4 regions of the Bradyrhizobium sp. BWA-3-5 genome follow, and region 1 is predicted to be linked to each of the others. Evidence: riboswitches for the same ligand, from Rfam matches in the RefSeq annotation. Region 1 holds a riboswitch; each other region holds the start of a gene.
The links. Region 1 has a riboswitch for cobalamin ahead of RX331_RS27355 (DUF1636 domain-containing protein). Riboswitches for the same ligand answer to the same signal wherever they lie in the genome.

Region 1 (7,426 bases):
AATGACCTCCGCCGGCGCAGCCGAGGCGCCAAGGCCGAGATCGTCTTCCAGGCCCGCGGCCCGCGCTTCATCGCGGATCGCCACAATCAGACGCTGGCGGCGCGCGGGATCGAGACCATCAGACGTCGAATACTCATCAAGCAGTTGCTCGAGCGGACGCAAGCCTTCAGGCAATGCGGCCTGCGCCAGCGGCGGCGGCAAATGGCCGATCGTGACCGCGCTAATGCGCCGCTTGGCCTGCGCTGCCTCACCGGGATCGTTGACGATGAAGGGATAGACCACCGGCATGTCGCCAATCAGCGCTTCCGGCCAGCAGGAGGCCGATAGGGCGACGGACTTGCCGGGCAGCCACTCCAGCGTTCCATGCGTGCCCATGTGGACGACCGCATCAACCTCTTGCCGCCGGAGCCAGAGATAGAACGCGACATAGGCGTGGCGAGGCGTGCGCGAGATATCGTGATACTCGACGTCATGATTGGTGACATCACCGCGCTCGGGCTGAACGGCGATGATCGCCTTGCCACGCTGGATTGCTGCAAAATGAAATTCGCCGTCACGGCAGGCGGGATCGTTCTGCGTCGCCCCCCAGGCGCGCGCGAGGTCATCCTGCAGCTGGCACGGAAGTCTCGCCAGCTCAGCGCCGTAATCAGCAACGCTAAAGGTCAATTTCTCCTGCAGGAGAGCTGCACCAAGCGCTTCTGTTGGCTTCACGTCGAAACCGGCAGCGCCGAGATCGGACAATAGCGTTTCGACCGAAGCAAGCGCGTCGAGCCCGACCGCATGCGCAATCTGGTGCGGACGACCCGGATAATTCGAGAGCACAATCGCCAGCCGCTTCCCCCCCGCCGGCTTGTTCGCGAGCCTGTGCCAGGCGGCCACCCGATCCACGACAGCATCGACACGTTCGTCGTCGGGCATGTGCGCCAGGTGCGAGAATTGCAGTTCGGAATCGCGCGCGCTCGGCGACTTGAAACTGACCACGCCCGCTAGCAGCCGGCCGTCAACCTCGGGCAACACCACATGCATCGCCAGATCGCCCGGCGAGAGACCGCGAAGCGATTCCGCCCACTCCTCGCGCCGGGCCGTCGACAACGCGACCTGGAACACCGGACAGGATGCAGCATCGAAAGGCGTCGTCCCTTCGCCGGTGACAGCAGAGAAAGCGGTTGCATTGACGATCACCGCAGGCGTGCATTCCTCGAACTGCCGCTTAAGCCAATCCGTCACACCGGCCACCTTTAGCGAGGCGACGAACACGCCATAGCCATCAAAACCCTTCTTCCGCAGGGCTGTGATCAGCGCGTCGACCGGGGCGGTATCGGCTGAGGTGAGATAGGAGCGATAGAAGGTGACGAGCGCATGCGGCCCTCGATCGGGATTTGGCAGCGCCGCGACTGCACCACGACGCGGATCGTAGAAACCGATCTCGGGAATTTCGACTTCGCCGACGACAGGTCCCGCATAGAGACCCGAAGCTAGTGCGAGTTGTGCGATTGCAGCCTGCGCCGCAACCGTTCCGCCCTTGTCGCACAACGCCTTCAGCCGTCCGAGCGCCGACACGGGTAATGTCGAGAGCGCATCCAGGCGCGGATCGTCGCGACCGTCCGCGGGGAGCACCGCAAGCGCGATATCGCGGTCCTTCGCAAGTTGATGCAGGGCAGCCAGCCCATATGACCAGTAGGATTCGCCGCCGATCAGGCGCACCAAAATGCCGCGCGCATGCGACAGCGTCCGCTCGATATAGGTGTCGACCGACAGGGGATGACGCAGCTCCGCAAGATTCGCGAGCCTCAGCGATGGCAGTCCGGCACGGCCGCGACGCCAGCCAGAGGCGAACGCGGCAAGATCGCTGTCCGAGAACGAGAGCACGACAAGGTCTGCCGGATCTTGACCGAGATCCTTAGGGATCGCAGTCTCCTCAAGACCGCGGCTCTCGCGAAAGATGACGTGCATCAGATCTCGAGTCCAGTCCTGATGGCCGCCTCATCGATATCGTCGTGTTCACCGATCACCACCAGCTTCGAGCGCCTTGGCCGCGTGCCCCATGGCCTATCGAACTGATGCCCCACCCGCTCGCCGACCGATTGCAGCAGCAATCGCATCGGCTTGCCCGCGACCGCGATATATCCCTTCGCGCGCAATACGTTCTGCTCACGCGCAAGCCGCTTGATCGATTCGACCAGCGCATCCACGTCAGCCACTTCCGGGAGCTCGACGACTATCGAAGCAAAATCGTTGTGTTCGTGCTCTTCTTCGCCGTCGCGATGAGAAGGTCGCGAAGCGAGATCGTCTTCAGCAGCCGCTTCGAGACCAAGGATCACACGCGCATCGACTGCACCATTGACGACAGGCAGCATTGGCACGCGACGCGGCATTTCGGCGGTGATCGCCGCCTTGGCCGCTTCAAGTCCTGCCGCGCCGGCAAGGTCCGCCTTGGTGAGCAGCACGATATCCGCGCACGCGATCTGATCCTCGAACACTTCCGACAGCGGCGTCTCGTGATCGAGGTTCTGATCGGCCGAACGCTGCGCTTCCACTGCGGCAGGGTCGGGCGCAAAGCGGCCGGCGGCCACGGCCTCGGCATCCGCAAGCGCAATCACGCCGTCGACCGTGATTCGTGAGCGGATCTCTGGCCAGTCGAAGGCCTTGAGCAGCGGCTTTGGCAAAGCCAGGCCGGATGTCTCGATCACGATATGATCAGGCCTCACGGGGCGCGAGAGTAGTTGCTCCATGGCGGGGATGAAGTCATCGGCGACCGTGCAGCAGATGCAGCCATTGGCGAGCTCGACGATATTCTCGGCAGGACAGCTGGCGTCGGCGCAGGATTTCAGGATCTCGCCGTCGACGCCCTCGCTACCAAACTCGTTGACAAGCACCGCAAGCTTCTTGCCGTTCGCATTGGTGATCAAGTGCTGGATCAGCGTCGTCTTGCCCGATCCGAGAAAACCAGTGACGACGGTCACCGGAACCTTGGTGAGGGTATTCATTCTGCGGCCTCTGGCAGGACGGCGATCGGTGGAATACGGGCAAGCGACTGCTTGCGGAAGATCGCCGGCCGGCTGCGCCATGGCACAATGCCATCTGGCGCGGCCGCGTAGGCCGCAGCCCCGGCGACTACATCCGGTGCGTTTGCATCGGACAAGCGACCGTACACATAGGACCAGCGCCCAAGCCCCGAGAGCGCAATCGAGCAGCCTTGGCTGCAGGCCGACAGGCATTCGACCGGAACGACGCTGACGCCCTCCGGCACGCCAGCCTCGAGGAGAGCGCTGTGCAGACGCGCGCCCGGTGTGGTTTCGCCATCCCTTACTGCCTGGTCGGCACGACAGGTGATGCAGACGTGAAGCGTGACGGTCATCGCCCCTTCTCAACAAAAATTTGGCGGAGGCGATGAGGTACGCGAACCAATGACACACGGGTTCGCTCCCCGTCGCGGAACACCCCGTCCGCCGGTGGTCAATCGGTGCGCTGGCAGGTCTCCCGGCTTGCGGAGCAGGTTCTTCCCTCGATCTCCACCTTCCCAACCCTTAAAGGTCAGTGGCTCTTGGAGATCTCTCCGGTCACGGTCGCGGGGGCGGCTGCGCTTCAGGCTCGAGCTTTGAGGCTAGAGCCCTATCGCATTCCCTCTTCGCCTGTCGTAGGACAGGAACCAACGCCACCGCACCATTTGCCCAAGCGTGCAACTTGTCAAGCCAAAGGGACGTGCAGATGACTTCCGGATCTGATGCTGCTGAGGAAGAAACCGCGATCTCCGAATTCGCATTGGATGCCCGCCATTCGGCAAAAATGGCAAAGAAAATGGCAAAGAAGAAGGCCGCGCGCGACCGGATGATGTCCACCAAGAGTGGAGAGAGGGGGCTCATCATTGTCCACACCGGGGCAGGCAAGGGAAAATCTTCCTTGGCCTTCGGCATGATCATGCGGTGCCTCGCGCATGGCTTTTCCTGCGCCGTCGTGCAGTTCATCAAGGGTGCATGGGACACTGGCGAGCGCCGCCTGCTCACCGGACATTTTGGCGAACTGTGCCAATTCCATGCGATGGAGGAAGGCTTTACCTGGGAAACGCAGGACCGCGTCCGCGACATCGCCGCTGCCCGCACCGCATGGGAAAAGGCCAAGCAGCTGATCGCTGATGAAGCCTTGCGCATGATGGTTCTCGACGAGATCAATATTGCGCTTCGCTACGACTATCTGGAGATCGGAGAGGTCGTTGAGTTCCTGAAGAATTCAAAGCCGCCAATGATGCATGTCGTCCTCACCGGACGCAATGCCAAGCAGGAATTGATCGACGCCGCCGACCTTGTCACGGAGATGACGCTCGTGAAGCATCCCTTCCGATCCGGCATCAAGGCCCAGCCCGGCGTTGAGTTCTGACCAAGCAATCGGGATTCGATTCGATGGCGCGCGCATTGATGATCCAGGGAGCGGGTTCGGACGTGGGCAAGTCGCTCATCGTGGCCGGCCTTGCCCGCGCTGCCACCCGGCGCGGCAATCGGGTGCTGCCGTTCAAGCCGCAGAACATGTCGAACAATGCCGCCGTGACGGTCGACGGCGGCGAGATCGGACGCGCGCAGGCATTGCAGGCGCAGGCCGCAGGTGTCGAGCCGCATACCGATATGAATCCGGTCTTGCTGAAGCCGGAAACTGATGTCGGCGCCCAGATCATCGTGCACGGACGCCGCGTGGCGACGCTGCGCGCGCGCGTGCATACGCTGCGATGAAGCCATCGCTGATGGCGCCGGTTCTCGAGAGTTTCGCCCGTATCAAGGATCGCGCCGATCTTGTTCTCGTCGAGGGCGCCGGCAGCCCCGCCGAGGTCAATCTGAGGAGCGCCGATATCGCCAATATGGGCTTTGCCCGCAAGGCCGACATTCCCGTCGTGCTGGTCGGCGATATTGATCGCGGCGGTGTCATTGCGCAGCTCGTCGGAATCAAGGCCATGCTCGATCCCGACGATGCGGCCATGATTCGCGGCTTCGTCATCAACAAGTTCCGCGGCGATCCATCACTGTTCGATGACGGCTACCGGCTGATCGAAGCGCGCACATCGTGGCGGGGCTTTGGGGTCCTTCCCTACTTCGCCTGCGCTCGTGAACTTCCGGCCGAAGACGCGCTTGGGCTTACCGGCGCACGCAAGGCAGGCAAGTGCAAGATTGTCTTTTCGCGCTGTCGCGGATCGCGAATTTTGACGACCTCGATCCACTGAAGCTCGAACCTGATGTCGACCTTGTGATGGTCCGGCCTGGAGAAGCAATCCCTGGCGATGCAAAGCTCGTGATCCTGCTGGGCTCGAAGTCGACCCGCGGCGAGCTCGCCTTCCTGCGCGCCCAAGGTTGGGACATCGATCTTCTTGCGCATCATCGTCGCGGCGGTCATGTTCTTGGCGTCTGCGGCGGTTACCAGATGCTCGGACGCAGTGTGGCGGATCCGGAGGGAATTGAGGGACCGGCGGGCGAAACTCCCGGTCTCGGACTCATCGACGTAACGACGGTGATGACGCCACAAAAGACTCTGAGCCGCGTCACGGCGGTCCACGCTGCGACGAACCGGCAGATCGAGGCTTACGAGATTCACATCGGACATACCGACGGGCCGGATCGTGCACGGCCATTTGCTTTGCTTGGCGGAGCGCCGGAAGGCGCGGTATCCAGCGACGGCCGCGTGTATGGCAGCTATCTGCACGGCCTGTTCGCTTCCGACAGTTTCCGCAAGACATTTCTCGCACAACTAGACATTCCGGCCGCGGACCAGCAATACCGCGCCAGGGTGGAGAGCGCGCTCGATACGCTTGCCGATTACATCGATACCTATCTCGATGTCGAAGGCCTGCTTACGCTTGCCCGCTGAGGAGGGGCGATCAAGGCGAGATTGTGGCGGAAAACCGCGCCCATTCCGTCTCGTCACCCGGCAAGCCAAGCCGCAGCCATCCCGGCCGCTTCCCAAATATGCGCGACCATATCTGGTGGCGCGCGAGCTTCTGCTGCGCGGCGCGTGCCTCGCCAGTTTCATAGAGCCGGAACAGCGGCGTGCCGCCGACCAATGTCCAGCCCTGTGATTGCACTTCAGCATCCAGGCGGAGGCAATCGCGTGCCAGACGCGTCGAGGTCGCGTTTGCCCAATCGCGATCAAGCAAGGCGCGCCGTCCGATCACAATCGCTGCACCCGAAATCGGCCACGGGCCGACCATCGCGGCCAGCGCAGCGACATCGGCCTCGCTGCCGAGCGCGAAACCGAGGCGCAGTCCCGCAAGCCCGTAGAATTTTCCGAACGATCGCAGGAGTAACAGCCCCGGCCGTCCCGCCTCGGGTGCCAGCGACAAGCCCGAAACGGCATCAGCGAAGCTTTCGTCGACGACGAGTCGACCGACGCGCGGCAAAAGCGCCAGCAGTTCGCTTGGATCAAAGCATCGGCCGTCTGGATTGTTGGGATGGACGACCACGGCGATATCCGCTCCCTGCAGCCCTTCGAGATCAAAAACCTCGGCCACGTCCCAGGCTGCCGCGGAAAAAACCGCCGCGTATTCGTTATAGGTCGGCGCGAGAATCCGCGCCCGACCGCGCGATGAAAGACTCGGCAACAACTGGATGGCCGCTTGTACGCCACCGAGCGCCACGATTGGTGCCTTGGTGGCGTAGTTCTCTCGCGCTGCTCGATGCAGGGACTCGATATCGGATCGCGAAGGCAGTGCACTCCAGGACCTGGGCTCGACCTCACCCACCGGATAGGGCTGCCGGTTCATCCCGGTTGAGAGGTCGATCCAGTCCTGCGCGCGCCCGCCGAATCGGTGCACGGCAAGATCGAGATTTCCACCATGCTCGGGCATTGCCCTCTCTGTCATGCGAAAGCCAAAATCGCAAGCGCACCGGCCAACAGAACCATAGCGCGGACGTACAGCGTCAACCCCTGCCGGATGTCAGCAGCGCGCGGATCGCGTGCGCCCTCGTTGAGCCAGGGTTCGTCGGCGATGCTTCCATGATAGATGCGCGGCCCGCTGAGCCGCACGCCCAGCCCGCCGGCCATCGCTGCTTCCGGCCAGCCGGCATTGATCGAGCGATGACGGTTGGCATCACGCGCCATGCAAGACAACGAGTTCGAGGGCCGCGTCGCCAGCACCATAAACAACAAGCCGGTGAGTCGCGCCGGTACGAAATTTGCGAGATCGTCGATGCGCGCGGCGGCCCAACCGAAAGCTTCATGGCGCATCGTGCGATGGCCGATCATTGAATCGAGCGTATTGATCGCCTTATAGCCAATGATGCCTGGCAGCCCGAACAACGCCCCCCAGAACACAGGCGCCACAATGCCGTCGGAAGCGTTCTCGGCCAGGCTCTCGATGGCCGCGCGCGCGATGCCGGCTTCATCGAGAGTTGCGGGATCGCGTCCGACGATCTGCGCGACCGCCGCACGTGCGGCTACGATATCACCG
Region 2 (7,426 bases), on a different replicon from region 1:
GTCTCAACGAACTCTCGATACAGCGCGTGCCCTCCGCCTTGATCCAATCCCGGTGCGTGAGTTCATGGAGCAGAATTTAGGAGATTGGACCGGCCGACGTCACGACGATCTCGCTTTCGGAGGAGAAAGCTATGCGCAGTTCTGGAAGGATGCCGCTCGCTCAAGGCCACCCGGCGGCGAAAGCTTCGAAGATCAAATTGCCAGGGTTCGGCTCGGGCTTCACAAGATAGCTCCCGGTCTTGCAACGCTCGTGGTTCACTCTGGCACTATTCGCGCTGCGCTCTGCGTCGCCCTCGATGTCGAACCGCGAGCAGCCTTGCGCTTCGTTATTCATCCACTGTCCATAACGCGAATTGATCGGCTGCGGAACGATTGGCGGGTTGTGTCGGTAAATCAGAACGTCACTCTATGATCGATTCGGAACCTTGGCTTGCGCGAAGGTCGCCATGCCGTTATGCAGGGCGCATGCAAGCCGCAGAATCGGCAATGCTAGCGCGGCGCCCGTTCCCTCGCCGAGCCGAAGATCCAGATTGAATAGTGGCTTGGCGCTCAAGGCCTGAAGAACCAGGCAGTGCCCCTGCTCTGCCGATTGATGGGAGAATAAAAGAAATCGCCGACAGGAAGGATTGAGACGCACCGCTGCCAATGCCTCGACGGAAACGATGAAGCCGTCGATCAGAAGCGGAACGCGACGCTGTGCGGCGGCGATGATCGCGCCAGTGATCGCCGCAATTTCCAGACCGCCGACGGCGCACAGGATCCGGTCGGGAGCAGTACCTGCTATTGTGAGCCCATGACGAGCCAACGCGCCGTCTATCAGGTGCGCCTTACGTGCGCGCTTTGCTGCATCTAGGCCCGTTCCGCTGCCGGCCACCTGCTCGGCGCTCACGCCGAGCAGGGCGGCGGCGATTGCCGCCGAAGTCGTGGTATTGCCGATACCCATGTCGCCAAGGATCAGAAGATCGGGTTCTTTCGTGGCAGCCCGCAGAACCGCGCGCTTGCCGCAGTCAAGGGCTAAGGCCAACTCCGCAGGCTCAAGTGCCGCTTCCTGGCTAAAGTCGCGGCTACTCCGCCGCGGCTTGTCAGTCACGACACCCTCGATCGGAACTTCCGCGAGCGTGCCCGCATCGACGATCTCAAGACTCAAGCCCAGCTCGCGCGCCAGAATCGAAATTGCGGCGCCGCCCGAGGCGAAGTTGGACATCATCGCGATCGTGACTTCCTGCGGATAGGCCGATACGCCTTGGGCGACGATCCCATGATCGCCAGCGAAGACGATGATCGGCGCGCTTTGGGCCCGCGGCTGCTCCGTTTGTTGCAGACCGGCGAGTTCGATCGCGAGATGCTCGAGCCGGCCGAGTGCGCCGTCTGGTTTGGTAAGTTCAGCCTGACGGGCCAGCGCTGCATCGCGATGGATGACTGAAACGTCGGGGCACTCCTGATAGACCCACTCCGGTAGCATGATGTCCTGCCGTTGCATGTTGTCGTTACGAGCGAGCCCGCGCGCGGGGAGCGCTACGATCCGCGCTTGAGAATGTAGCTGTCCATGATCCAGCCCTGCCTTTCGCGCGCTTGCTGTCGAGCGGCGACGATGCTTGGACCCACTTCGGCCAGCGCACCCGACATCGTGATCTCCTCACCCATGCCGAGATAGGCGCCCCACCAGATGTGCAGCCCTGCCGGATCGAGCGACTGAAACGCCGCACCGCCATCGAGCATCACGACCACGGTGTTCGTGCCGTGCGGCCAACCGCCTTCGCGCAGCCGTCGTCCCGTTGTCACCAGGAAAGGCTCGCCTATTTCGTTCAACGGCAGCGAATGTGCCGCGCAAAGCGCCTGGATTGACGTGATACCGGGGACGACCTCGATGGCTGGCAACGGATCAAGCCTTCGCGCGATCCGCAGGCTCGAATCGTATAGCGAAGGATCTCCCCAGATCAGCAGGGCAACGCGCCCCTCACTCCCGAGATGCTGCGCAATTTCGTGCGACCAGGTCGAGGCCAAGGCATCGTGCCATTCATCCACGCCCTTGCGGTAATCCTCTTGGCCGGCGTCACGCACCGGTATGACGAACTCGGCGATCCGCGTCCGGTCGTTGTCAAGCACCTGCGCGCAGATCGTCCGCCGCAATTCGGCGAGATCGGATTTCACGTCCCCCTTGCGCGGGATGAGAACGAGATCGGCGGCGTTGATCGCGCGCACGGCAGCAAGCGTAAGCTGCTCGGGATCGCCGCAACCGATGCCTATCAGGGAGAGCGTCAGCATAGCTTATGCGAAGGGCGGCCGCTGCCTGCGACCGCCCTCACTTAATCTTATGCGGCGTTGTGCAGGCGGTAGGTGACGAGGCCGTTCGCCGTCACGCCACGCATCGATTTCGCCAATGCCAGCACGGCTAGATCAGCTAGCGGCTCGATGACCACGACGATCGCGTAAGAAGCGGCGAAAGACGCAATGGAAGTGAGGTTCTCGGCCGCAAAGCCCGCACCATACAGCGCCCAGAAAGCGACCCACAACACGATGCCGGATTGATAGGCGGTCGAAAGCGCAAGCGCCTGGCGATATTGCAGGTCAACAAAGGCGGTGTTGCGGGGAATGATCCGCCCGGCCAGCACCTGGATCGCAAACAGCGGCACCAGCAGCGTGGTCACGTTCATGCCGTATTGCGGCAGGTCGGCAGGTACGAAGAGCAGCCCCTGAAGCAGAAGACCAAGCGCCAACCCGAACGCGGCTGGCGCTGCGCCGAACAAGAGGAACAGTGTCGAGCCGAGAATGAAATGCACCTCCGAGACGCCGACCCGGAAATGCGGCAGGAGTTCGAAGAACGAGAAGACCAGGACTGTTGTTGCGACGGTGCGCACCGCCAAGGAAACGATTCCCTGCTCGCGCACGGTCTCTGCCGCAAGCTTCAATGCGCAGCCCGCGGCGGCGGCACCTGTCGCGTAACTCAGCACGAGCTTGGCGCCCGTAACGATACCTGGTTCGATATGCATGATCTACGTCCCTTCTGCCGTCCCACCCGACGGCTTTGGTGTTGAAAGCTGCAGGGCCGATCTCCTGGCTCGCGGTCGAAACGGGTCTCCGGCCTTCCCGAGCTGACGGCCCAGCGGCGGATCGGAGCCCCTCACCGCTTACAGTCGCGGGGGCGGCCGGGGCTTCGGGTACCGCAATTGGGTCCGCCCTTCCCCGTTCCCGATTATGCTCCGGCGCTTTGCGCCGCTTCGAGCACCTTGGCTGCACTGTGTGCTCCTTCCGAAGAGGACGCGTCAAGGGGCTCGCGAGATCGGGCGACGGCATCATCACGTAGCCTCGCCCGCCAGCGCGCCGAAACGAATGACCGTCGTTGCGGCGTCGGTTTGCGCGAGCTGGGTCTGCGAGCTTCGCAATCGTCGTACGGACAAGCCGCCTGTTCGGCGCCGCCGATAGACTCGGCAAACAGCGACGACGTATCGGGAGCCATGCCGTGCTCGATCAGTCTTGCCACGAGCGCCGGAAATGTCCGCTTGCCCATATAGACCAAAGTCGTCGATTCCTTATGGGCGAGCGCCGCCCAATTGAGATTTTCGGGCAATTGCCCAGTGATATCAGCGCCGGTCACGAGCTGGAGGCGGCGCGAGGTATGCCGGCGGGTCAGTGGAATGTTGGACCGCGCTGCCGCAACGCAGGCCGAGGTAACGCGCGGAATGATCTCGTAGCTGATGCCCGCCGCGCGCAGCGCTTCGATCTCCTGTTCAAGCCGGCGGAAGATGCCGGCGTCTTCCGATCTCAAGCGAACGACGCCCCCACCTGCGGCGGCGTAGTCGATGAGCAGCCGGTTGACATGCTCCTGTTTGACCGAGGGCCGGCCTGCACGCTTGCCGACCGCCACCAGATTGGCCCCGGGGCGGGCGTGATCGAGGATCGCGCCCGAGGAAAGGTCGTCATAGAGCACGACATAGGCGGCGCGCAGACGCGCGGCCGTCTTGAGCGTCAGGAGCTCAGGATCGCCTGGACCAGCCGAGACAAAGGAAGCAAAGCCGCTCACCGGTCCTCCGCAATGAGGTGGAAGAACGTTCCACTGGCGTATCCGCGCCGCGAGCCGGTCTCCGCAACGACCGCGCCGGTCGCGTCACGCACGATAGCCAGGCGCGTATCGGGCTGAGAGACAATGGTGGAGTAATGGAATTCGTGGCCGCGCAGACGCGCGCCGGCCTTATGCCCGGGCATTGGCACCGCAAGCTCCGCAAGCCGGTAGCCCAGATGCATGCTACGTTGGGCAAAACTCGTTTCCAGGCCGAGCAATCCCGTCATCTCATGATGTACGTCATTGGCGTCGGTCAAGGCGGAGCCCAGCACCATATAGCCGCCGCATTCGCCATGCACCGGCCGTGTCTCCGCAAAGGATGTTAGCGTGCGGCGAAATCGGCGATTTGTCGCGAGTTGGCCAGCGTGCAATTCCGGATAGCCGCCCGGCAGCCAGCAGACGTCGGCACTATCATCAGGGCCTTCATCGGCGAGCGGCGAGAAAGTCACGATCTCGGCTCCGGCTGCGCGCCAAGCCTCCAGCATGTGCGTATAGACGAACGAGAATGCAGCGTCGCGTGCGAGCGCGATGCGTTGTCCGGGTGGCGTGACGCTTAGGCCGTGTGTGTCGCGTGACGCCATCCAGGTGCATGCCGATTGCAGCACCGCATCGAGATCGACGTGCTCGGCGGCGATGCGTGCGGCCTCTGCAATAAGCTCGTTAACCTCAGCCTGCTCCTCGGCTTGCACGAGGCCCAGGTGCCGCTTCGGCATAGTGATCGCGGCGTGGCGGGGCAACGCCCCGAACACCGAAATGCCTGCCCCTGCCAGGGCGCGCCGCACCAGGTCTTCGTGCCGCGCGCTGGCGACGCGGTTGAGAACGACGCCGGCAAGACGCACGCCCGCGCGGAAATCGCGCAGTCCCGCAGCCACCGCCGCGGCAGTTTGCGCCTGTCCGGAAGGATCGATCACGAGCAGGACCGGCCAACCCATCATCTCGGCGATATCGGCGGTCGCGCCGGTCCCCGAAACGCCTGGCGCGGCAACGCCGTCGAACAGGCCCATCGAACCTTCAGCCAGAATGAGGTCCGCATCGCGTCCGTGCGATGCGACCGATTCGATCGCCTCACGACGCATGGCCCAGCTATCAATATTCACCGAAGTGCGTCCCGTGGCGGCCGCATGAAAGGCCGGGTCGATATAATCGGGCCCGCTCTTGAAGCACTGCACCTTCAGCCCGCGATCGCGATAGGCGCGTGCCAATGCCAGCGTCAGCGTCGTCTTGCCGACACCGGATGCAGGCGCCGAGATGACGAGGCTCGCCGCCATCACGAGCCTTCCGGAAAGCGCGGCGTCGGCCCGAGCGGCCGATAGCGGCGGTCATAGTCGGCAGCATACAAGCGGCTTTCTCCGAAATCTTCCGAACCCAGTGTGCGGCCGACCAGAATGACGGCCGTGCGCTCGAGCTCGGTGCTTGCGGCAGAATCCAGCGTACCGAGCGTGGCGCGAATGATGCGCTGATCCGGCCAGCTCGCGCGCCACACGATCGCGACCGGGCAGTCTGCTCCATAGTACGTGGTCAGCTCATCAATCACCTTGGAAAGCAGATGGATCGAGAGATGGATTGCCAGCACCGCACCGGTGGCAGCGAACGCGGCGAGTTTTTCGCCCTCCGGCATCGCGCTCGCCCTGCCCGGCATTCGGGTCAGCACGACGGATTGCGTGCGACCCGGCAGCGTGAGCTCGGCCGCGAGCACTGCCGCGGCGGCGGAAAAGGCCGGCACGCCTGGCGTGATTGAATAGGGAATTTGCAGCGCACTCAGCCGGCGCAATTGCTCGCCCATCGCCGACCAGATCGAGAGATCTCCAGAATGCAGCCGTGCGACGTCCTTTCCCTCACGATGCGCGGTGACGAGCTCCGATATGATGTCGTCGAGCGATAGTGGTGCAGTGTTGACGATGCGCGCGTCCTTTGGGCAATACGCGAGAACTCCCTCGGGCACGAGCGAGCCGGCATAGAGGCAGACTGGACAGGCGGTGATAAGATCGCGTCCCCGCAAGGTGAGCAGATCGGCTGCGCCCGGCCCGGCGCCGATGAAGTGCACGGTCATTCGCCGTCCCCTTCCGCGATCGCTGCGGTCGCCATTCGATCTTGCGAAACGGTCCGCGCCGAAACAAGGCGCGCGCCACGGCCGGCCACGGCCAGCGCCGCAGCTTCGGCGACGGAGCCCGTGCCGAACTTCGCCTTGATGAATTCGGACTGTGTGGACGTGACGATGCCGGCCAAGACATCGGCCGGAACGGACCTAACCGACACATTGAGCTCACACGCAAGCGCTTTGAGCGCAGCGGCTTCGGCCTTGTCGCTAACGGTGGCGACTGCAGCGAGACCGTCAGAACCTCCCGCGGCGTCGAGCGCTTCACGCAGCGAAGCAAGCGTGACGTCCTGCTTGAATCCCAAACCTGCGACCTTCACTTCATCGCACTCCATTGCACGACCGGCCGCCCCGCCTCCCAGGAACGATAACGGCCGAGGTTATCGGCATGCGCGATCTCGACCCGCATCAGCTCGCCGCCGTGGCGTTGATGCAGGCTCGAAAGCAGCGCCTCTGTCTCAAGCGTAACTGCGTGCGCAACCATCCGCGTTCCGGCCTCAATGCGCGACCAGGCGGCATCGAACATCGTGGCGTCGAACCCTCCGCCGATGAAGACCGCTTGCGGGGTCTCAAGGCCTGAAAGGATCTGAGGTGCCGGTCCCTCAATCGCCGTGATCCGATGCGTCAGGCCGAACTTCGCGGCGTTGCTGCGGATGTTTGCTGCACGATCGGCCCGCGCTTCAATTGCGATCGCCGTGCCACCGCAGAGAGCCCATTCTATAGATATCGAACCGGAGCCCGCGCCGATGTCCCACAATCTTTCACCGGGCCTCGGCGCCAACGCCGAAAGCGCGAGCGCGCGCATCGGCCGCTTGGTGATCTGACCGTCATGCACGAAGAGCGCGTCTGAAAGGCCGGAGCTGCGCGGAACTCCGTCCGGTCCATTGGCTTCGAGCGCAACGGCCACCGGACCCACGCCCGCATCGGTCGCGTAGCTGTCGGCACGATGCTGCGTCACGGATTCGCGCGGGCCACCGAGCGCGGCGAGAGTCCATAGCGGTGACGCGCCCCAGCCCCGCGCCGTCAGCCAGTTGGCAAGATCGCCGGCCGCCCTGCCGTCGCGCACGAGACAGATGATGCGAGCTTCGCGTGCTAAGTGCGGCACCAGGCGCTCGAACGGAGATGCGTGAAGTCCGAGACAAACGACAGATTCGAGCCGCCATCCGAGCCGCGCCGCGGCAAGAGAGAATGTCGAGGGAGCGGGATGCGCGATCCATTCGCTTTTGCGCAGCCGCTCCACGAGGTTGCTGCCGACACCGTGCCAGAACGGA
Region 3 (7,426 bases), 620 kb from region 1:
TCAGCGCGCGAAAGGCGCTGCGCTGGCTGATCAGCACGGCGGCACCCGCGATGATGAACGGCGATGCGAGCATGACATGGCGGAAGCTGCGGTCCTCCAGCGAGCCGAGCAGCCAGAACGCGATTTCAAGCGCGGCAAAGGGATTGGACGATAGGTTCATCACCAGCGCGGTCGCCGCTCCCGCGAGGCTGGAAATCGCCAGGCCCGAAAGGATCAGTAGCAGCAGGCCGGCGTTTCTTCCGGCGATGCCGAGCAGCACGAACACCGACGCGAACGCCATCGTGATTCCCGCGACCGGCAGCGCGTAGGATCGGACGTCGGCCCAGCCAAGTGCAATCATCAGCACGGCGCCAAACGCGGCCGATTGCGGCGCCCCGAACAGGGAAGGCGACGCCAGCGGATTGCGCAGCAGGCCCTGCAGCGCAGCGCCCGAGAGGCCGAGTATCGCACCGATGGCCAGTCCAAGGATCATTCGCGGCAGGCGAATTTCCGCGACGATGATCCGCTGTACGTCGGTCCCGCCGCCGAGCAGAGCCTCGAGCACGGTCAGCGGCGACAGCCGCACGGGTCCAATGCCGAGCGAGCCAAGCGCCAGCAGTGCCACCAGCGCAGCAAGCCCGGCGGTTGCGATCACCTGTCGTCTTGCGGCATCGGTGCTCACCATGTGGCGCTAAACCCCGCATACGCCGCCGGACCGGTGGTGCCGAAGTTGAAAACCTCCTGATAGTGCTCGTTCAGGATATTCTCGCCGCGCGCAAACACCTTCCAGTTCTTATCAATCTTGTACTCGGTATAGAGATCGACGCGGGTATAGGCGTCGACCTGGCTGGTCTGGCCGGCGCTGCTGAAGCGCTTGGAGACCGTGAGTATGCGGGGCTCGATCAGCCATCTGTCGGTCGGCGTGATGGTCAGCGTGAAGCGCGCCAGGTTTTTCGGCCGCCGCGCCAACACCAGCCCGGTCGCAAGATCGACCGCGTGCAGGTAGGTGTAGGCCGCGTTGAACTTCACGAGGCCCGGCAGAACATCGATCGTTGGGCCCACCTCCACGCCGCTAGTCTCGGCGCGGGCGACATTGACGTAGCAACCAGTCTGAATGCCTCTGCACGGATTGGCGGTTGGTGTCGACGACACAAAGTTGATGAGGTTACTGAAGTCGTTCGAGAAGCCGGTGACCGAGGCGATGACGCGGCCATTGAACAGCGATTGATCGATGCCGGCGTCATAGCCGAAGCTCTGCTCGGGCTTCAGACCCGGCGAGCCGTTGGCCGGATCGTAGAGCTGAAACAGCGTCGGCGCCTTGGCGCCGGTGCCTGCGCTGGTGTGGAATCTGGTGCCGGTCTCGGCAATCGTGTAGGCCGCCGTCGCGCGCCAGGTTTCGAAGCGCGCCACATCAACCACATCGTCCACGCGTCCGCCGAGCGTGATGTTCAGCCGCTCGCCGATCGGGAGCTGCCACAACGTGAACACCGAATTGGTGTCTTGCGCTTTTCCAAGCAATGCATTTCGCGGCCCCGGGGTCGGCAGCAGATTGGTCGAGTAGGTGTCGGCGGTCTCGTGCTGTGTCCGGCTGCCGACGATCAGCGAACCGAAAGCGCCCAGCTTCAGATTGCCCTGATATTCCGCGCCGCTGCTATTGCCGATGAAGTCCGAAATGATTGACGTGGTGTTTTGCGGCAGTTTGTTGGTTTTGTAGGTGACATCGTTGAAGGAGCGGTCGATATGGGTGTCAAATACGTTCAGGCTATGGGTCAGGATGCCCCCGAATGTATCGATCGAGGCACGTCCCCACACCTGCTGTAAAAGCCTCGTCGCGCTTGAAGGTGTATCGGGAAACGCGCCGGTCGATTGGTCATAGGCCGATCGTGTGAATGAGGAGAGCATACCGGTTTCCAGTCGTACGCCTTCACCGGCGTCGTAGCCGAAGCGGGCCGAGCCGCCGAGACGGTCGAAACCGTCGCGTTCCAGCGGGCCGAATTTGGCCTCCAGCGGCGGGATCCGATAACCAAAGCGGGAGAAGCCGTTGCTGTGTTGCGCGGCGCCGGTGACGGCGTAAGACCACGGGCCTGACGATCCGATCATCGATCCGTTGGTCACCGCGGTGCCATAGCTGCCGCCTTCGGTGCGGACATTGAACTGCGCCGGGCCGGTGCCCTTCTTGGTGATGATGTTGACGACACCGCCAATCGCGTCCGAACCATAGAGCGCGCTCTGCGGGCCTTTCAGCACCTCGATCCGCTCAATGGCGCTTGGCGCAAACATCGCGAAATCGAAATCGCCGCTCGCGGCGGTCGGGTCGTTGATCCGGATGCCGTCGATCATCACCAGGGTCTGGCCGGTATTGGCGCCGCGCAGCCGGATGTTCGCGGTCGAACCCGGACCGCCACTCTCAGAAATGTCGAGGCCGGGAACGGTTCGCAGCGCGTCGACCAGCGAGCCGGGATTGCTGGTTGCCAGCGTCTCGCCCTTGACCACGCTGATCGAGCTGCCGGTGCGGCTGATCGGCTCGGACTCCCTGTCGGCCGTCACCACCACCACCTCCGCCGGCTGTGCGGGCGGGGCAGGCGTATTATTCGCGGCCGGCCGCACCGGGCCGGCCCTGCTTCGATCTCGATTTTTGGGAGTTGTACGGGCCGGTTTTGGCGGAGCGTCCGGATTGATCACCACCGGCGGAAGTTGATCCGAGTTCGACCGCGCGTACGCAGCGCTGTGACAATAAGCCAACGCAACAATGGCCGCCGAGCCGGCAGCATATCCTAGCCAATTCATAGTGCCCCTTCCGTCGACCCACCGTCGAACGAGTTGATTTCTCGTCAGCGGCCGGTCTCCTGGCTCGCGGTGGTCTGCGATCCGCCTTCCCAGGCTTGAAGCCCAGTGGCCGTTTGGATCGCGAATGCCGCTTACAGTTGCGGGGGCAGCTGCGGAGTAGGGGCAATTGCCCCGCACCGCATTCCCGTTTCACCTTCTTTCGAAGGCACCGATGACGAATCCAAATAAGCACAATAGCGCGCGCACTTCAAACAGGTCTGAACAGGCGGCGTCTATTGCTGTTGACGATCAGGGTATGCAAGCGCTTTGAATTCCGCGGTTCTCACGCGATTCTCACTCCAAACCGGGAAATCCCGCGAAGCATAGGCAAAGGCCATGACCATCGATCCGCCAGCCGTGCCGCACTTTGACCAGGCTTTCCGCGCCCGCCTATACGATCTGTTTGGCTGGCGCCGCGACGTGCGCCGGTTTCGCAGGGATCCTCTGCCGCCCAGCCTGCTGGAGCGATTGATTGAAATCGGCTGTCAGGCGCCGTCCGTCGGGCTGTGTCAGCCCTGGCGTTTCGTGGTGGTGGATGACCCCGGCCGCCGGCAGAAGGTGGTTGAAAATTTCGAGGCCTGCAACCGCGATGCGCTCGGAGATTATACCGGCGATTTATCTATTCGGTACGCCGCGCTGAAACTGGCCGGATTGCGCGAGGCGCCATGTCACCTGGCCGTGTTTGCCGATCGTTCGACAGGCGTCGGCCACGGGCTTGGCCGGCGCACGATGCCCGAGATGGCAGACTATTCCGTCGTGACCGCAGTCTTTTCAATCTGGCTGGCATCCCGCGCCGAGGGCATCGGCATGGGCTGGATATCGATCCTCGATCCCTGCGCCATAACGGAGATTCTGGATGTCCCGAAGGACTGGCGCTTGATCGGATATTTCTGCCTCGGCTATCCGCAGGCTGACGACGACCGCCCAGAACTTGAGCGCGCCGGTTGGGAGGAACGCCGGCCTGCCGGAGATTTCATTTTTCGGCGATGATTCTTGTAACCATGCGACCCGTCAGGCCGTTCATCGCGTGGTCGCAAGCTGCAGTGCGAGCGCGCAGGCACGGTCGTATTCGTCGAGATTGATCCACTCGTCGATCGTGTGCGGCTCGTTCTGGCCGGCGCCGAAGGTCACCGTCGGCACGCCGTGCCGGACCATCCAGTTCGCATCCAAGCCGCCACTAGCGGCGCGGATATTCGCTGTCGCGCCGACGCCGGACACGGCCGCGACTGCCCGTTTGACCACCGGCAAGCTCTCCTTCATGCGGAACGGATAATAGTCGGTCTCGGCCCTGAACTTGATGCGGCCCGACTTGCCGGCGCTGTTCTTCACCTTCTTTGCAGCCTTCTCGAACGCCGCCTTGTAGGCTTTCGTGATCTCCTTGAAGAACTTTGCATCGTGACTGCGGCTTTCGCCGCGCACATGCACATAGTCGGTGACGACATTGGTGGCGTCGCCGGCCGGCCGTCCGTCGCCGCCGGTGACGGGACCGACATTGCTGGTGCCCTGCCTTTTGCCCTTCACCACCTTGCCGAACCAGCCGCCGGCCTTCACGTCGGCGAGCGCAAGCGCCAAAATCATCGTCGAGCTGATCCCGCGCTCCGGCGCGACGCCGGCGTGCGAGGCGCGGCCGAAAATCTCGACGTGCCAGCGATCCGCGCCGACGGCACCGATCGTGACGTTGGAGGCAGAGCCGCCGTCGTAGTTGAAGGCCATGGCAGGGGAGCCGAGCTCGTCGGTCTTGACGTATCGTGCCCCGTATAGCCCGCTCTCCTCGCGCACGCAGAACAGCAGCGTGATCGGCGGATGATCGAGATTCTGCTTCGCCAGCTCAGACGCCAGCGTCACGAGAACGCCGCAACCGGCACGGTTGTCGCCGCCGAGCGCGGTCTTCGCCTCGTTGACGATCTTGCGCCCCTTCAGCTTCGGCTTGGCGCCGGCGCACAGCGGCACGGTGTCCATGTGGGTCATGAACATGATGCGGGGCTGGTTGTGCATCGCGCCGCGGCCGGGCAGGTCGACAATGAGGTTGCCGGTCTCCGTCGGCACGGGAATCCGTGTGTTGGCGTCGTCGAGGCGGATCGCCTCCGCCGGCACGCCACTTTCCTGCAGCGCGGCGGCCAATTCGCGCCCGATCGCGGCCTCCTTTCCGGTCACGCCCTCGACGGCGAGGAAGCGAAGGAGACGATCGGTGGCGGCCTGCGTGTCGACGGACATGACGGATCCCTTTTGACGAACGGTGCTTTGAAGCATCGTTCGCGGCACCTTGTTTCGCAAGGCAGCTCCGATACTTCGCTAGGGCAATTTAGAGCGGAGCAGGCGGGAATTCGTCAAGGCATCAAACGGCGGGTTGAACGTGCAACCCGCCGCTTCCGGGCAACCCAGCATTGCATCAGCGACCGGGCTCCGGCGCGTGACCGGTCGTTACACTGGCGGAATGGTTTGTCAGTGGCTTCAGTCCCGTGACGACGCGCAACAGAACGTAGAATACGGGTGTCAGGAACAGGCCAAATACCGTGACGCCGATCATGCCGGAGAACACGGCGACACCCATCGCGCGGCGCATTTCCGACCCGGCACCGCTCGAGAGCACCAGGGGCAGGACGCCCATGATGAACGCCATCGAGGTCATCAGGATCGGACGCAGCCGCAGGCGGCTCGCCTCGATCGCGGCCCGAATCGGCGAACGGCCGGCGAATTCCAGCTCGCGTGCGAATTCGACGATCAAGATGGCGTTCTTGGCGGACAATCCCACCAGCACGATCAACCCGATCTGGGTGAAGACGTTGTTGTCGCCCTTCGACATCCAGACGCCGAACATTGCGGCAAGCAGCCCCATTGGCACAATCATGATGATCGAAAGCGGCAAGGTCAGGCTCTCGTAGAGTGCTGCCAGCACCAGGAACACCAGCAGGATCGCCAGCGGAAAGACCCAGATGCCGGAATTGCCTGCGATGAACTCCTGATAGGTCAGGTCGGTCCATTCGAAAGCAAAGCCGGGCGGCAGCACTTCAGCCGCGATGCGCGTGGCCGCTTCCTGGGCCTGACCTGAGGAATAGCCGGGCGCTGCCGCGGCGTTGATGTCAGAGGACAGGAAACCGTTGTAACGGATCGCACGTTCAGGCCCGGCGCTCTGGCGAATCTTCAACAGCGCCGAGAGCGGGATCATGTCGCCGGACGCGGAGCGCACCTTCAATTGCCTGATATCGTCGGCCCGCGCTCGGAACGGCGCGTCGGCCTGGACGTAGACCGAATAGGTGCGCCCGAACTTGTTGAAGTCGTTGACATAGTATGAGCCCAGGTAAATCTGCAGCGTGTTGAAGACCTCCGTCACGGGCACGCCGAGTTGCAAGGCCTTGGTGCGGTCGATATCGGCGAACAGTTGCGGCACGTTGACTTGGAAGCTCGAGAACACGCCCGCGATTTCCGGGGCCTTCTGCATCGCGGCCATGAACGCCTTGGTCGCCTCGTTCAGCGCATCATAGCCGAGGCCGGCGCGGTCCTCGATCTGGAGCTTGAAGCCGCCGATGGTGCCGAGCCCGTTGACCGGCGGCGGCGGGAACATGGCGATGAAGGCCTCCTGAATCCCCGCATATTTCTTGTTCAGCTGGGCCGCGATCGCATTGCCGCTCAACGCGGGATCCTTGCGCTCCTCGAACGGCTTCAACGTGGAGAACACGATACCGGCATTGGAGGAGTTGGTGAAGCCGGAGATCGACAGGCCGGGAAACGCCACCGAGCTCTCGACGCCAGGCTGCGTCAGCGCAATGTCACTCATCTTGCGGATGACCTCTTCGGTGCGGTCGAGCGTGGCGCCGTCGGGCAGTCGCGCGAAGCCGACGAGGTACTGCTTGTCCTGGCCCGGGACGAAGCCGCTTGGCACTTGCTGGAACAGCACGGCGGTCAGGCCAATCAGAAGCACATAAACGCCCATCACCGCCGCCTTGCCCGAGATCACTTTGGACACACTGCCGCTATAGTTCTCCGAGGCGCGCGCAAAAGCGCGGTTGAAGCCGCGAAAGAACCAGCCGAGGCCTTTTTCCATGATGATGGTCAGCCTGTCCTTGGGCTCATCGTGGCCCTTGAGCAGCAGTGCCGACAAGGCCGGCGACAGCGTCAGGGAGTTGATCGCGGAAATCACGGTCGAGATCGCGATCGTCAGCGCGAACTGCTTGTAGAATTGCCCGGTGAGGCCGGAGATGAAGGCGAGGGGAACGAATACGGCAATCAGGACCAGCGCGATCGCGACGATGGGGCCGGAGACTTCCCGCATGGCCTGGTAGGTGGCGTCTCGCGGCGACAGCCCGGCCTCGATGTTGCGCTCGACATTCTCGACCACGACGATGGCGTCGTCGACGACGATGCCGATCGCGAGCACGAGGCCGAACAGGCTGAGCGCGTTGATGGAGAAGCCGAACACATGCATCACGGCGAACGTGCCGACGATCGATACCGGCACGGCCAGCAGCGGAATGATGGAAGCCCGCCAGGTCTGCAGGAACAGGATCACCACCAGCACCACCAGCGCGACGGCTTCGAGCAGCGTGTGGATCACCGCCTCGATCGACGAGCGCACGAACTGCGTGGGGTCGTAGACGATCTGGTAGGACACGCCCTCGGGCAT
Region 4 (7,426 bases), on a different replicon from region 1:
CCGCGCTTCATCGCGGATCGCCACAATCAGACGCTGGCGGCGCGCGGGATCGAGACCATCAGACGTCGAATACTCATCAAGCAGTTGCTCGAGCGGACGCAAGCCTTCAGGCAATGCGGCCTGCGCCAGCGGCGGCGGCAAATGGCCGATCGTGACCGCGCTAATGCGCCGCTTGGCCTGCGCTGCCTCACCGGGATCGTTGACGATGAAGGGATAGACCACCGGCATGTCGCCAATCAGCGCTTCCGGCCAGCAGGAGGCCGATAGGGCGACGGACTTGCCGGGCAGCCACTCCAGCGTTCCATGCGTGCCCATGTGGACGACCGCATCAACCTCTTGCCGCCGGAGCCAGAGATAGAACGCGACATAGGCGTGGCGAGGCGTGCGCGAGATATCGTGATACTCGACGTCATGATTGGTGACATCACCGCGCTCGGGCTGAACGGCGATGATCGCCTTGCCACGCTGGATTGCTGCAAAATGAAATTCGCCGTCACGGCAGGCGGGATCGTTCTGCGTCGCCCCCCAGGCGCGCGCGAGGTCATCCTGCAGCTGGCACGGAAGTCTCGCCAGCTCAGCGCCGTAATCAGCAACGCTAAAGGTCAATTTCTCCTGCAGGAGAGCTGCACCAAGCGCTTCTGTTGGCTTCACGTCGAAACCGGCAGCGCCGAGATCGGACAATAGCGTTTCGACCGAAGCAAGCGCGTCGAGCCCGACCGCATGCGCAATCTGGTGCGGACGACCCGGATAATTCGAGAGCACAATCGCCAGCCGCTTCCCCCCCGCCGGCTTGTTCGCGAGCCTGTGCCAGGCGGCCACCCGATCCACGACAGCATCGACACGTTCGTCGTCGGGCATGTGCGCCAGGTGCGAGAATTGCAGTTCGGAATCGCGCGCGCTCGGCGACTTGAAACTGACCACGCCCGCTAGCAGCCGGCCGTCAACCTCGGGCAACACCACATGCATCGCCAGATCGCCCGGCGAGAGACCGCGAAGCGATTCCGCCCACTCCTCGCGCCGGGCCGTCGACAACGCGACCTGGAACACCGGACAGGATGCAGCATCGAAAGGCGTCGTCCCTTCGCCGGTGACAGCAGAGAAAGCGGTTGCATTGACGATCACCGCAGGCGTGCATTCCTCGAACTGCCGCTTAAGCCAATCCGTCACACCGGCCACCTTTAGCGAGGCGACGAACACGCCATAGCCATCAAAACCCTTCTTCCGCAGGGCTGTGATCAGCGCGTCGACCGGGGCGGTATCGGCTGAGGTGAGATAGGAGCGATAGAAGGTGACGAGCGCATGCGGCCCTCGATCGGGATTTGGCAGCGCCGCGACTGCACCACGACGCGGATCGTAGAAACCGATCTCGGGAATTTCGACTTCGCCGACGACAGGTCCCGCATAGAGACCCGAAGCTAGTGCGAGTTGTGCGATTGCAGCCTGCGCCGCAACCGTTCCGCCCTTGTCGCACAACGCCTTCAGCCGTCCGAGCGCCGACACGGGTAATGTCGAGAGCGCATCCAGGCGCGGATCGTCGCGACCGTCCGCGGGGAGCACCGCAAGCGCGATATCGCGGTCCTTCGCAAGTTGATGCAGGGCAGCCAGCCCATATGACCAGTAGGATTCGCCGCCGATCAGGCGCACCAAAATGCCGCGCGCATGCGACAGCGTCCGCTCGATATAGGTGTCGACCGACAGGGGATGACGCAGCTCCGCAAGATTCGCGAGCCTCAGCGATGGCAGTCCGGCACGGCCGCGACGCCAGCCAGAGGCGAACGCGGCAAGATCGCTGTCCGAGAACGAGAGCACGACAAGGTCTGCCGGATCTTGACCGAGATCCTTAGGGATCGCAGTCTCCTCAAGACCGCGGCTCTCGCGAAAGATGACGTGCATCAGATCTCGAGTCCAGTCCTGATGGCCGCCTCATCGATATCGTCGTGTTCACCGATCACCACCAGCTTCGAGCGCCTTGGCCGCGTGCCCCATGGCCTATCGAACTGATGCCCCACCCGCTCGCCGACCGATTGCAGCAGCAATCGCATCGGCTTGCCCGCGACCGCGATATATCCCTTCGCGCGCAATACGTTCTGCTCACGCGCAAGCCGCTTGATCGATTCGACCAGCGCATCCACGTCAGCCACTTCCGGGAGCTCGACGACTATCGAAGCAAAATCGTTGTGTTCGTGCTCTTCTTCGCCGTCGCGATGAGAAGGTCGCGAAGCGAGATCGTCTTCAGCAGCCGCTTCGAGACCAAGGATCACACGCGCATCGACTGCACCATTGACGACAGGCAGCATTGGCACGCGACGCGGCATTTCGGCGGTGATCGCCGCCTTGGCCGCTTCAAGTCCTGCCGCGCCGGCAAGGTCCGCCTTGGTGAGCAGCACGATATCCGCGCACGCGATCTGATCCTCGAACACTTCCGACAGCGGCGTCTCGTGATCGAGGTTCTGATCGGCCGAACGCTGCGCTTCCACTGCGGCAGGGTCGGGCGCAAAGCGGCCGGCGGCCACGGCCTCGGCATCCGCAAGCGCAATCACGCCGTCGACCGTGATTCGTGAGCGGATCTCTGGCCAGTCGAAGGCCTTGAGCAGCGGCTTTGGCAAAGCCAGGCCGGATGTCTCGATCACGATATGATCAGGCCTCACGGGGCGCGAGAGTAGTTGCTCCATGGCGGGGATGAAGTCATCGGCGACCGTGCAGCAGATGCAGCCATTGGCGAGCTCGACGATATTCTCGGCAGGACAGCTGGCGTCGGCGCAGGATTTCAGGATCTCGCCGTCGACGCCCTCGCTACCAAACTCGTTGACAAGCACCGCAAGCTTCTTGCCGTTCGCATTGGTGATCAAGTGCTGGATCAGCGTCGTCTTGCCCGATCCGAGAAAACCAGTGACGACGGTCACCGGAACCTTGGTGAGGGTATTCATTCTGCGGCCTCTGGCAGGACGGCGATCGGTGGAATACGGGCAAGCGACTGCTTGCGGAAGATCGCCGGCCGGCTGCGCCATGGCACAATGCCATCTGGCGCGGCCGCGTAGGCCGCAGCCCCGGCGACTACATCCGGTGCGTTTGCATCGGACAAGCGACCGTACACATAGGACCAGCGCCCAAGCCCCGAGAGCGCAATCGAGCAGCCTTGGCTGCAGGCCGACAGGCATTCGACCGGAACGACGCTGACGCCCTCCGGCACGCCAGCCTCGAGGAGAGCGCTGTGCAGACGCGCGCCCGGTGTGGTTTCGCCATCCCTTACTGCCTGGTCGGCACGACAGGTGATGCAGACGTGAAGCGTGACGGTCATCGCCCCTTCTCAACAAAAATTTGGCGGAGGCGATGAGGTACGCGAACCAATGACACACGGGTTCGCTCCCCGTCGCGGAACACCCCGTCCGCCGGTGGTCAATCGGTGCGCTGGCAGGTCTCCCGGCTTGCGGAGCAGGTTCTTCCCTCGATCTCCACCTTCCCAACCCTTAAAGGTCAGTGGCTCTTGGAGATCTCTCCGGTCACGGTCGCGGGGGCGGCTGCGCTTCAGGCTCGAGCTTTGAGGCTAGAGCCCTATCGCATTCCCTCTTCGCCTGTCGTAGGACAGGAACCAACGCCACCGCACCATTTGCCCAAGCGTGCAACTTGTCAAGCCAAAGGGACGTGCAGATGACTTCCGGATCTGATGCTGCTGAGGAAGAAACCGCGATCTCCGAATTCGCATTGGATGCCCGCCATTCGGCAAAAATGGCAAAGAAAATGGCAAAGAAGAAGGCCGCGCGCGACCGGATGATGTCCACCAAGAGTGGAGAGAGGGGGCTCATCATTGTCCACACCGGGGCAGGCAAGGGAAAATCTTCCTTGGCCTTCGGCATGATCATGCGGTGCCTCGCGCATGGCTTTTCCTGCGCCGTCGTGCAGTTCATCAAGGGTGCATGGGACACTGGCGAGCGCCGCCTGCTCACCGGACATTTTGGCGAACTGTGCCAATTCCATGCGATGGAGGAAGGCTTTACCTGGGAAACGCAGGACCGCGTCCGCGACATCGCCGCTGCCCGCACCGCATGGGAAAAGGCCAAGCAGCTGATCGCTGATGAAGCCTTGCGCATGATGGTTCTCGACGAGATCAATATTGCGCTTCGCTACGACTATCTGGAGATCGGAGAGGTCGTTGAGTTCCTGAAGAATTCAAAGCCGCCAATGATGCATGTCGTCCTCACCGGACGCAATGCCAAGCAGGAATTGATCGACGCCGCCGACCTTGTCACGGAGATGACGCTCGTGAAGCATCCCTTCCGATCCGGCATCAAGGCCCAGCCCGGCGTTGAGTTCTGACCAAGCAATCGGGATTCGATTCGATGGCGCGCGCATTGATGATCCAGGGAGCGGGTTCGGACGTGGGCAAGTCGCTCATCGTGGCCGGCCTTGCCCGCGCTGCCACCCGGCGCGGCAATCGGGTGCTGCCGTTCAAGCCGCAGAACATGTCGAACAATGCCGCCGTGACGGTCGACGGCGGCGAGATCGGACGCGCGCAGGCATTGCAGGCGCAGGCCGCAGGTGTCGAGCCGCATACCGATATGAATCCGGTCTTGCTGAAGCCGGAAACTGATGTCGGCGCCCAGATCATCGTGCACGGACGCCGCGTGGCGACGCTGCGCGCGCGCGTGCATACGCTGCGATGAAGCCATCGCTGATGGCGCCGGTTCTCGAGAGTTTCGCCCGTATCAAGGATCGCGCCGATCTTGTTCTCGTCGAGGGCGCCGGCAGCCCCGCCGAGGTCAATCTGAGGAGCGCCGATATCGCCAATATGGGCTTTGCCCGCAAGGCCGACATTCCCGTCGTGCTGGTCGGCGATATTGATCGCGGCGGTGTCATTGCGCAGCTCGTCGGAATCAAGGCCATGCTCGATCCCGACGATGCGGCCATGATTCGCGGCTTCGTCATCAACAAGTTCCGCGGCGATCCATCACTGTTCGATGACGGCTACCGGCTGATCGAAGCGCGCACATCGTGGCGGGGCTTTGGGGTCCTTCCCTACTTCGCCTGCGCTCGTGAACTTCCGGCCGAAGACGCGCTTGGGCTTACCGGCGCACGCAAGGCAGGCAAGTGCAAGATTGTCTTTTCGCGCTGTCGCGGATCGCGAATTTTGACGACCTCGATCCACTGAAGCTCGAACCTGATGTCGACCTTGTGATGGTCCGGCCTGGAGAAGCAATCCCTGGCGATGCAAAGCTCGTGATCCTGCTGGGCTCGAAGTCGACCCGCGGCGAGCTCGCCTTCCTGCGCGCCCAAGGTTGGGACATCGATCTTCTTGCGCATCATCGTCGCGGCGGTCATGTTCTTGGCGTCTGCGGCGGTTACCAGATGCTCGGACGCAGTGTGGCGGATCCGGAGGGAATTGAGGGACCGGCGGGCGAAACTCCCGGTCTCGGACTCATCGACGTAACGACGGTGATGACGCCACAAAAGACTCTGAGCCGCGTCACGGCGGTCCACGCTGCGACGAACCGGCAGATCGAGGCTTACGAGATTCACATCGGACATACCGACGGGCCGGATCGTGCACGGCCATTTGCTTTGCTTGGCGGAGCGCCGGAAGGCGCGGTATCCAGCGACGGCCGCGTGTATGGCAGCTATCTGCACGGCCTGTTCGCTTCCGACAGTTTCCGCAAGACATTTCTCGCACAACTAGACATTCCGGCCGCGGACCAGCAATACCGCGCCAGGGTGGAGAGCGCGCTCGATACGCTTGCCGATTACATCGATACCTATCTCGATGTCGAAGGCCTGCTTACGCTTGCCCGCTGAGGAGGGGCGATCAAGGCGAGATTGTGGCGGAAAACCGCGCCCATTCCGTCTCGTCACCCGGCAAGCCAAGCCGCAGCCATCCCGGCCGCTTCCCAAATATGCGCGACCATATCTGGTGGCGCGCGAGCTTCTGCTGCGCGGCGCGTGCCTCGCCAGTTTCATAGAGCCGGAACAGCGGCGTGCCGCCGACCAATGTCCAGCCCTGTGATTGCACTTCAGCATCCAGGCGGAGGCAATCGCGTGCCAGACGCGTCGAGGTCGCGTTTGCCCAATCGCGATCAAGCAAGGCGCGCCGTCCGATCACAATCGCTGCACCCGAAATCGGCCACGGGCCGACCATCGCGGCCAGCGCAGCGACATCGGCCTCGCTGCCGAGCGCGAAACCGAGGCGCAGTCCCGCAAGCCCGTAGAATTTTCCGAACGATCGCAGGAGTAACAGCCCCGGCCGTCCCGCCTCGGGTGCCAGCGACAAGCCCGAAACGGCATCAGCGAAGCTTTCGTCGACGACGAGTCGACCGACGCGCGGCAAAAGCGCCAGCAGTTCGCTTGGATCAAAGCATCGGCCGTCTGGATTGTTGGGATGGACGACCACGGCGATATCCGCTCCCTGCAGCCCTTCGAGATCAAAAACCTCGGCCACGTCCCAGGCTGCCGCGGAAAAAACCGCCGCGTATTCGTTATAGGTCGGCGCGAGAATCCGCGCCCGACCGCGCGATGAAAGACTCGGCAACAACTGGATGGCCGCTTGTACGCCACCGAGCGCCACGATTGGTGCCTTGGTGGCGTAGTTCTCTCGCGCTGCTCGATGCAGGGACTCGATATCGGATCGCGAAGGCAGTGCACTCCAGGACCTGGGCTCGACCTCACCCACCGGATAGGGCTGCCGGTTCATCCCGGTTGAGAGGTCGATCCAGTCCTGCGCGCGCCCGCCGAATCGGTGCACGGCAAGATCGAGATTTCCACCATGCTCGGGCATTGCCCTCTCTGTCATGCGAAAGCCAAAATCGCAAGCGCACCGGCCAACAGAACCATAGCGCGGACGTACAGCGTCAACCCCTGCCGGATGTCAGCAGCGCGCGGATCGCGTGCGCCCTCGTTGAGCCAGGGTTCGTCGGCGATGCTTCCATGATAGATGCGCGGCCCGCTGAGCCGCACGCCCAGCCCGCCGGCCATCGCTGCTTCCGGCCAGCCGGCATTGATCGAGCGATGACGGTTGGCATCACGCGCCATGCAAGACAACGAGTTCGAGGGCCGCGTCGCCAGCACCATAAACAACAAGCCGGTGAGTCGCGCCGGTACGAAATTTGCGAGATCGTCGATGCGCGCGGCGGCCCAACCGAAAGCTTCATGGCGCATCGTGCGATGGCCGATCATTGAATCGAGCGTATTGATCGCCTTATAGCCAATGATGCCTGGCAGCCCGAACAACGCCCCCCAGAACACAGGCGCCACAATGCCGTCGGAAGCGTTCTCGGCCAGGCTCTCGATGGCCGCGCGCGCGATGCCGGCTTCATCGAGAGTTGCGGGATCGCGTCCGACGATCTGCGCGACCGCCGCACGTGCGGCTACGATATCACCGGATTGCAACGGGTAAGCAACAGCGGCCACATGATCATAGAGCGAACGCAGCGCAACGAGT

Region 2: another riboswitch for cobalamin. It lies ahead of RX331_RS38470 (energy-coupling factor ABC transporter permease); the one in region 1 lies ahead of RX331_RS27355 (DUF1636 domain-containing protein).
Region 3: another riboswitch for cobalamin. It lies ahead of RX331_RS30205 (TonB-dependent receptor plug domain-containing protein); the one in region 1 lies ahead of RX331_RS27355 (DUF1636 domain-containing protein).
Region 4: another riboswitch for cobalamin. It lies ahead of RX331_RS38535 (DUF1636 domain-containing protein); the one in region 1 lies ahead of RX331_RS27355 (DUF1636 domain-containing protein).

What each region holds. Positions count from the first base shown of each region.
Region 1 is NZ_CP136626.1:5,672,468-5,679,893, forward strand. Features, by position in the region: gene cobN (cobaltochelatase subunit CobN) at 1-1,953, opposite strand, end outside; gene cobW (cobalamin biosynthesis protein CobW) at 1,953-2,987, opposite strand; gene RX331_RS27355 (DUF1636 domain-containing protein) at 2,984-3,358, opposite strand; cobalamin riboswitch at 3,453-3,669, opposite strand; gene cobO (cob(I)yrinic acid a,c-diamide adenosyltransferase) at 3,709-4,374, shown strand; partial or broken gene RX331_RS27365 (cobyric acid synthase) at 4,398-5,847, shown strand; gene cobD (threonine-phosphate decarboxylase CobD) at 5,858-6,823, opposite strand; gene cbiB (adenosylcobinamide-phosphate synthase CbiB) at 6,835-7,426, opposite strand, start outside.
Region 2 is NZ_CP136627.1:107,875-115,300, forward strand. Features, by position in the region: gene RX331_RS38455 (histidine phosphatase family protein) at 1-412, shown strand, start outside; gene cobT (nicotinate-nucleotide--dimethylbenzimidazole phosphoribosyltransferase) at 407-1,462, opposite strand; gene cobF (precorrin-6A synthase (deacetylating)) at 1,516-2,265, opposite strand; gene RX331_RS38470 (energy-coupling factor ABC transporter permease) at 2,313-2,990, opposite strand; cobalamin riboswitch at 3,027-3,245, opposite strand; partial or broken gene cobA (uroporphyrinogen-III C-methyltransferase) at 3,297-4,021, opposite strand; gene RX331_RS38480 (cobyrinate a,c-diamide synthase) at 4,018-5,328, opposite strand; gene cobM (precorrin-4 C(11)-methyltransferase) at 5,328-6,110, opposite strand; gene RX331_RS38490 (cobalamin biosynthesis protein) at 6,107-6,475, opposite strand; gene cbiE (precorrin-6y C5,15-methyltransferase (decarboxylating) subunit CbiE) at 6,472-7,426, opposite strand, start outside.
Region 3 is NZ_CP136626.1:6,291,983-6,299,408, reverse strand. Features, by position in the region: gene RX331_RS30210 (iron ABC transporter permease) at 1-664, opposite strand, end outside; gene RX331_RS30205 (TonB-dependent receptor plug domain-containing protein) at 658-2,529, opposite strand; cobalamin riboswitch at 2,798-2,994, opposite strand; gene bluB (5,6-dimethylbenzimidazole synthase) at 3,142-3,795, shown strand; gene RX331_RS30195 (M20/M25/M40 family metallo-hydrolase) at 3,826-5,019, opposite strand; gene RX331_RS30190 (multidrug efflux RND transporter permease subunit) at 5,195-7,426, opposite strand, start outside.
Region 4 is NZ_CP136627.1:120,858-128,283, forward strand. Features, by position in the region: gene cobN (cobaltochelatase subunit CobN) at 1-1,893, opposite strand, end outside; gene cobW (cobalamin biosynthesis protein CobW) at 1,893-2,927, opposite strand; gene RX331_RS38535 (DUF1636 domain-containing protein) at 2,924-3,298, opposite strand; cobalamin riboswitch at 3,393-3,609, opposite strand; gene cobO (cob(I)yrinic acid a,c-diamide adenosyltransferase) at 3,727-4,314, shown strand; partial or broken gene RX331_RS38545 (cobyric acid synthase) at 4,338-5,787, shown strand; gene cobD (threonine-phosphate decarboxylase CobD) at 5,798-6,763, opposite strand; gene cbiB (adenosylcobinamide-phosphate synthase CbiB) at 6,775-7,426, opposite strand, start outside.